2 regions of the Psychromarinibacter sp. S121 genome follow, and region 2 is predicted to be linked to the other one. Evidence: riboswitches for the same ligand, from Rfam matches in the RefSeq annotation. Region 2 holds a riboswitch; the other holds the start of a gene.
What was found. Region 2 has a riboswitch for cobalamin ahead of ACP156_RS20470 (CbtB domain-containing protein). Riboswitches for the same ligand answer to the same signal wherever they lie in the genome.

Region 1 (3,573 bases), on a different contig from region 2:
AAGCCTTCCGGCAGCTCAAGTTCGTCGGCGGTGTCATCAAGGGGGGCAAACCGCGCGCGGGCGCGGTCCAGCCGGGCGGCTATGTCGGGGTCGTCCGCGGCCATCGCCTCGACCCGCGCGACATCCGCCGGGTCCGCAAGGCCCAGCACGATCTCGTCGATCAGCATATCCAGAGAACGGTCTGTCATGACAGACACTCCCTCAGCTTCAGCAGTCCGCGGCGGACCCACGATTTCACCGACCCCAGAGGCGCCTCCATTCGCCCCGCGATTTCCCCATGGCTATGGCCCAGAACGTAAGACGACAGGATCGCCCGCCGCGTCTGAACATCAAGCCCTTCAAGGCAGCGGCGCAGGTCGGTCGTGTCCGCAAGCCTGTCGAAGGCCGTGTCGATCACCTGCGCGTCTTCCGAAGCCGACAGGCGCTCGGGCGAGGTGGCGACCTCGCGATCCTCGGACCGCAGCAAGGTCAGGCAGCGGTTGCGCAGGATGGTGTAGATCCAGCCCTTCGCGCTGCCGCGTTGTGCGTCGAACTGGTGCGCCTTGCGCCAGACCAGAACCAGCGCTTCCTGCACCGCGTCCTGCGCCAGGTCGTCACGGCGCAGCATCCGGCGCGCGACCCCAAGCATCCGGCCACCCTCGGCGTCCATCAGCTTTTGCAGGGCCAGCCGGTCGCCGCCCGCGCAGGATTTCAGCAAGGCTGCATGGTCCATGAAGGGCTGACCCGTATCCTCCCGGCGGTCACCCTCTGTCACCGCCCACATCTCCGAGGTTAGCGGCGGAGGTGAGACTGTCAAACCTCTGGCTGGCGGCGGCTGCCCGGTTTCGATGAAGAAGGTATCCCGCATGGTGCTCGGCAAGGCCGGCGCGGGTCGCTATGCCCGCGCCGGCCGGTCTCGTTCCGCCGATTACATCGCGGTCATGAAGGTGATGTCGCGCAGCACGGCGTCGCCGGCGTCCTGGATTTCCCAGCTTTCCTGAACCGAGCCGTCTTCCAGCGACACGGTGTGCAGCATGCCGCCCGCCGCAAGCCATGCGGTGTTGTTGCCGTCGGCGTCGGTGGCGATGTCGAAGGCATAGGTGTCGGCAGCGTCGATCCCCAGTTTGCCGATGGCGGCCAGCGTGCCGTCATTGGGCGAAATCTGCTGGATCACGGCGACGATGGTCGAATCGATGTCGTACATCGCGGTGCTCTCGGGCATGCCGTACGAGTTGATGTAGGCGGCAGCGACGATGGCCGGTGCCTCGCCCGCGTGCATGTCGGCCTCTTCGAAGGCAAGCGAGCCGTCAACGGTCACCGCACCGCTTTCGATGTCGACGCGGTGGTTGGTGGTGCCCGACATGAAGCGCAGCTTGTTGGCCATCGGGTTGAAGTCGACGATCACCGGGGCGTCGTCCATGATCGGAAGCTCCGTGTCCATCGTCGAGATGACGGTGGCCATGCCGGTTTCCGGGTCGATCTCGACGATCTCAAATGCGTCGGTCACGCCGATCAGCTGGCCGGTGGCGGGGCGAAGGTCGATGCCCAGCAGCTTGTCAACGCCCTCGACTTCCATCGAGGCGGTCACGGTGGCGGTCGTCGCGTCGATCTTGTGCAGCATCTTGTCGCCCGACAGGCCAACGGCCATCAGGCCGCCGTGGCCCGCGGCGAACGCGCCGGTCGCGGAAGTCATCAGGGCGAAAGCGGTCAGTGCGGAGAACTTGTTGAGCATGGAACTCGTCCTTTCCTCGTATCCGGCCGCAGAGGATCCGCGGCCTTGATACCCCTAGGACTCGGGCAAGGGCGCGTTTGGATGCAGACCACCGGAAAAAAATTTCCCCGCACCCGTTCGCCGCCTGCCGCGATGGGGGCACATCTGCCTTGACGCCCGGTCCCCGGACCAGTCTAGTGCGCGCGATGGTTCCCGGTGCGCCTTGGCGATCCGGGATGAAAAGGGAACACGGTGCGGTGTAGCCATCAGGCGCCAATTCCGTGACTGCCCCCGCAACTGTGAGCGGAGAGCGACCCCGAGAAACCCACTGGCCGACAAGGCCGGGAAGGCTTGGGCAAGCGTCGACCCGCAAGTCAGGAGACCTGCCATCGTGACAGAAACTCAACCCGGGCGGGGTGTCCCGGCAGGAGGCCTGACATGATACGACGGCGTACGCCGATCCTTTGCTTGTGGTTCCTGCCCCTCCCCGCAGATGCGCGGAGGGCGCAATGGCGAATCCAATTCCCGATGAACGTCCCGGACCTTCGGAAACGAAGGCCGGCGAAGACTGCATAAGACCCGAGGACAGGCCGGACGCGGTCCTGTTCCTGTGCTCGGCCCATAATCTCAGCCGCCGAAGCCTTGAACGGCTTGAAGCGGCCTGCGCGGCGGCGACCTATCTGCCGCACCGCATGATCCGGCTGGAAGAACGCGGCGACGGGCTGTTCGCCGCGCTGGACGGGCTGCGCGACGCTGGCCACAGCGTTGTCAGGGTGCAGCCGGTGGGCATGCCGTTTCCAGAGAGCCTGACCTCGTGGCTGCCGGGCGTGCTGGCGCATTGGTCCGCGCAGCCGGGCAATGGCGATGTGCGCCTGTTCCTGGGCCCCGAACCAAGCCGGACAGGCAACGGCATGGCGCGCCTTCTGTCAGAGACGCTGTCACTGGCGCCGCGTGCCGTCGAAGGGACGGCGCCTCGGCTGGGCAAGCCCGGCTGGGACATGCCGCCGGATTTCGATTTTCACCTGCTGGTCTGCACCGGCCCGCGCTGTCACATGCGCGACGCCGCCAGCCTGACGCATATCCTCAAGGAGGAGTGCGCCGAAGCGGGGATCGCCGACCGCTGCCTGACGACCCGTACCGGCTGTATCTTCCCCTGCAACAAGGGGCCCGTCGTCGCGCTGTATCCGATGGGCCATTGGTTCCAGCTTCCCGACCGCGCGGCCGTGCGCCGCTTTGTCCGCGAGGTGCTGCTTGGCGGCGGCACCCTGCGTGACTTCCAGTTTCACACCGCGCGCCTTGCGCAGTCCCACTCCTGAAAGAGAAATCCCGATGACCAAACGCCTTTTCGCGCCTGCTCTCCTGTCCGCCGCGCTGGTGGGACTGCCCCTTGTCGCTGACGCGCAGGATCAGCTGATCCGCATTCTGACCTCGTTCAAGATCGACAGCATGGACCCCGACAGCGAAGGGTTCTGGATGCAGGAATTCGGTGTCGCCGAACTGCTTATGGAATTCCAGCCGGACGGCAGCATTGCCCCGTGGCTTGCGAAAAGCCTGACGCAGGTGGACGACCTGACGTGGGTGATCGCATTGAACGAGGGCGTCACCTTCCATAACGGCCGCGCGCTGGATGCCGCCGCGGTGATGGAGGTGATCGACTACCGCCGCGCCAATTCGAGCGGCGTGCAGGGCGTCGTGCCCGAGGCCACAGTGTTCGAGGCGACCGGACCTTTGGAAATCACCGTGCGCAGCGCAGCCCCGCTGCCCGAACTGCCGAACATTCTGGCGCACGAGTCCTATTTCCTGATCTACGATCTTCCGACCGTCACCGCGGCCGGGGGCGACTGGGAAACGCTGGAAGGCGCCGGCATCTATACCGGCCCCTA
Region 2 (3,573 bases):
TCGCTGTCGTTGAACCCGGCGGGCGCCAGCCGGTCCGAGTTATCGAGATGCAGCGACACTTCGGCAAAGTTCCGGGCGGGCCGGGTTGCCGCACCCGCGAAGATCACGTCTTCCATGCCACCGCCGCGCATCGCGGTCGGTCGGTTTTCCCCCATGACCCAACGCAGCGCCTCCAGCAGGTTCGACTTGCCGCAACCGTTCGGACCGACCACCCCTGTCAGCCCGTCCTGAATCATCAGGTCGGTCGGATCGACAAAGCTCTTGAAGCCGTTGAGACGGATTCGTGTGAAACGCAAGGAACTGCTGCCCGGTTGATTCTCGTTCCCGCCATTCTCCGGGGCGTGGCAGATGAGTCAACGCTGACGCGCTGCATGTGGCGGGAAAGGGCCCGTTATCCCCAAGATATTGAGAAATTGCCGCGCGCCCAACCGGCTTTAACGTCGAATTATATGCGACCGGATATCCCTTGGTGCGTAGCCGGGTGCGAAGGGTGATGCCACAGTATGCTTTGAATTTCTTCGAGATCTCCCAGATCTCGACAAGCAACGTCAGCGGGTTCAACGACAACGGCGGGTACCAGTTCGCGCTGGGGACCGATACCGTCACGCTGACCAACGGCGCCACCTTTCAGGAGGTGCTCGTCGAAGACACCACCAATACGTACTTCGACGACGATGCCGGGCTGGAACAGACGCTGGCGGCAGATTACACGCTCGACGGCGCGTTCCACACGGCCGGGACCATCATCGAATCCGAGTACGTGCTGAATGTCGAGGGTGCCGGGGGGCAGACCTATATCCTGCAATTCATCTCGCTCGCCAATGACGCGTTCACGATCCACGGCTTCGTCCCGCAGGGTCTGAAACCGCCCGACGGCGTGCCACTTACAGTGGTCGGCCGGTATGACGGGTCCTACGGGATCAACGCTTATAGCAGCATGTGGCCACCATGCTTCGGTCCGCGCAGCCGTATTCTGTTGGCGGATGGACGGTGGCGCGCGGCCGCACAGCTGAATGGCGGCGAACAGTTGCGCCTGTTCGATGGCGGGACGGCGCGGCTGGACTTTGTGCTGCGCAGCCCGGCCAATTCCGCGATGCGGCCCATACGGTTCCGGACCGACGCACTGGGCCCGGGGCGTCCCGCCCGCGGCTTGCTGCTAAGCGCCCAGCACCGCGTGTGGCTTCCCGACCTAGACGCGCTGGTTCCCGCCCGCGCGCTGACCGCATGGCCACGGATCGGCCCTGCGCCTGCTTCTGCGGCAGACCCGCTGATCCATCTCGTCACGCGTCGTCATGCGCTGGTCGTGGCCGAGGGTTTGGCCTGCGAAACCTTCTGGCCCGGCCCTCAGGCCATGGCCGGATTATCCCCCGCCTCGCGGCAGGCGGTACGGCGACTGATGGGCCCCGACCCGAAACCCGCCCGGCCCCTGCTGTCGATGCGGGATGCACGCCGTCTTCTCCACGATACGCCGCCTCGGGACACGCACACGGAACGCAATCCGCCTTGACGCCCCGTTCCCGCATGCGCAGAAAGGTTGCGTACGGTGCCCGCAGTCGTGCCAAGCACGCAGGGCCTAACTGGGAATTCGGAACGTGGTGACCCACATCGGGGCCCGAAGCCGAAGCCGCCCCCGCGACTGTAAGCGGCGAGCGTCCCGCCACGATGCCACTGGGTTTCCGTTCAATTCGGACCCGGGAAGGCGGCGAGACGCAGTGACCCGCGAAGCCAGGAGACCAGCCGTGCATGAAACCTGAAACTGTCGTCGGGGATGACGGCAAGAGGAGGAACGACATGAACGCGACTGCGACACAGACCAGCCAGACAGCCAGCGGTTCGGCCATCGGCGCTTTCATCGCCGCGCTGCTGATCGGCGGCGCAATCATCTTCGTGACCGGCCACGTCCAGGCGGAAACCCTGCATGACGCGGCTCACGACGTGCGCCACGCCACCGGCTTTCCCTGCCACTGATCCATGTACGGCAAGGTCTTCACCAGCGCGTTGTTCGCTGGGTTTGCAGCGGGGCTGATTGCCGCCGCGCTGCAACTGTATTTCGTCCAGCCGGTCCTGTTGCATGCAGAGCTTTACGAGGGCGGTGACCTGATCCACTTCGGGTCCGAAAGCACCGTCCCGGCCCATCAGGACGTGGGCGGCATCGACCTGATGCGCGACGGGCTGAGCGTGTTGTTCACCGTGCTGGTCTATACCGGCTATGCCTTCATCATGGTCGGCGCCATGGCGCTTGCTTCCGAACGCGGCCATTCGGTCGACGCGCGGCGCGGCATCCTGTGGGGGCTCGGCGGGTTCGTCGCGGTGCATTTTGCGCCGGCCTTCAGCCTGCCGCCGGAGCTGCCCGGTGTCGCCGCCGCCGACGTGGTGGCGCGTCAGATCTGGTGGTTCGGCACCGTTGCCGCCTCGGCCATCGCCGTCGCGTTGATTGCCTTCGGTCGCAACTGGGCCGCGTGGGGCGCCGCCGTCGTGTTGCTGCTGGCGCCGCATGTCATCGGCGCGCCACAGCCCGAGGTGTTCACCGGACCGGTGCCGCCAGAGCTTGGCGGCGAGTTCGCCGGCCGCGCACTGGGCGTCGGGCTGGCGGCCTGGGTCACGCTGGGCTGCTTTGCCGGTTTCTTCTGGCAACGAGAGACACAGGGCGCGCCGCAACCGGCCTGACCTCGTGAACACGCCGCGCTGCCCGGTTCCGACCGGGCGGCGCTTTTTCGTCAAGGATACGCGCCATGAAACCCCTGTTGATGCTTGTCATCGGCCTGTTCTTCGGCACCGGCGGCGGCTTTCTGTACGCTGCGTCGCAGGGCATTACCCTGGACGGCCACGACCACGGCGACCACACGGCGCACGACATGACCTCAAGCTCTATGTCGCACGACCACGATGCCCTGCTACCCGCCGGCGACCCGGCCCCGACCCTGACGCTGGACCTCGTTCCCGAAGGCGACTCTGCATGGAACCTTCACATCGTCACCGAGCATTTCCGCTTTGCCCCGGAAGACGTGAACGCGGTTCATACACCGGGTGAGGGCCACGCCCATATCTATGTCGACGGTGTGAAACTGAACCGGGTCTACGGGCCTTGGTATCACCTGTCCGGCCTGCCCGAGGATGCCCGGGAAATTCGCGTGACCCTGAACGCCAACAGCCACGAAACCCTGTCCGTGGACGGCAACCCCGTTGCGGCCACTGTGCAGCTGAGGCCCTAGGGCATGGCCGGGACACGCGCCACCAGGCAATGTCGCAACCGCCTCAGCGGCCGGGCGTCCGCGATCCAGCCCTTGGGTTCGACACGATATGCCGCCACGAACCTGGCGATATCATCGGCATCCGCCTCGCTCAGCCCGCCGAAGACATATGTCGCGCGCCCTTCGGCCTGCGCCGCCATTCCGGCCGACCTTGCACAGACCTGCAAGCAGCCGGCATGCACGACCTCGACGTCGTCCATCGTTTCCCTCAGCCGGGCGGCAAGCGCCTTGCCACCCTCGCAGCCTACACAGATCGTCAACCTGACCATCGGATCCCATTAACGGAGACCGCAATGCCCGCCAAGATCCCCGCCACCGTCGT

Region 1: another riboswitch for cobalamin. It lies ahead of ACP156_RS13035 ((2Fe-2S) ferredoxin domain-containing protein); the one in region 2 lies ahead of ACP156_RS20470 (CbtB domain-containing protein).

What each region holds. Positions count from the first base shown of each region.
Region 1 is NZ_JBNAGE010000002.1:936,615-940,187, forward strand. It holds gene ACP156_RS13020 (anti-sigma factor) at 1-188, opposite strand, end outside; gene ACP156_RS13025 (sigma-70 family RNA polymerase sigma factor) at 185-712, opposite strand; gene ACP156_RS13030 (DUF4394 domain-containing protein) at 908-1,672, opposite strand; cobalamin riboswitch at 1,881-2,095, shown strand; gene ACP156_RS13035 ((2Fe-2S) ferredoxin domain-containing protein) at 2,200-3,006, shown strand; gene ACP156_RS13040 (ABC transporter substrate-binding protein) at 3,020-3,573, shown strand, end outside.
Region 2 is NZ_JBNAGE010000004.1:410,806-414,378, forward strand. It holds gene ACP156_RS20460 (AAA family ATPase) at 1-296, opposite strand, end outside; gene ACP156_RS20465 (Hint domain-containing protein) at 509-1,507, shown strand; cobalamin riboswitch at 1,525-1,756, shown strand; gene ACP156_RS20470 (CbtB domain-containing protein) at 1,792-1,968, shown strand; gene ACP156_RS20475 (CbtA family protein) at 1,972-2,667, shown strand; gene ACP156_RS20480 (hypothetical protein) at 2,733-3,212, shown strand; gene ACP156_RS20485 (DUF1636 family protein) at 3,209-3,520, opposite strand; gene cobW (cobalamin biosynthesis protein CobW) at 3,545-3,573, shown strand, end outside.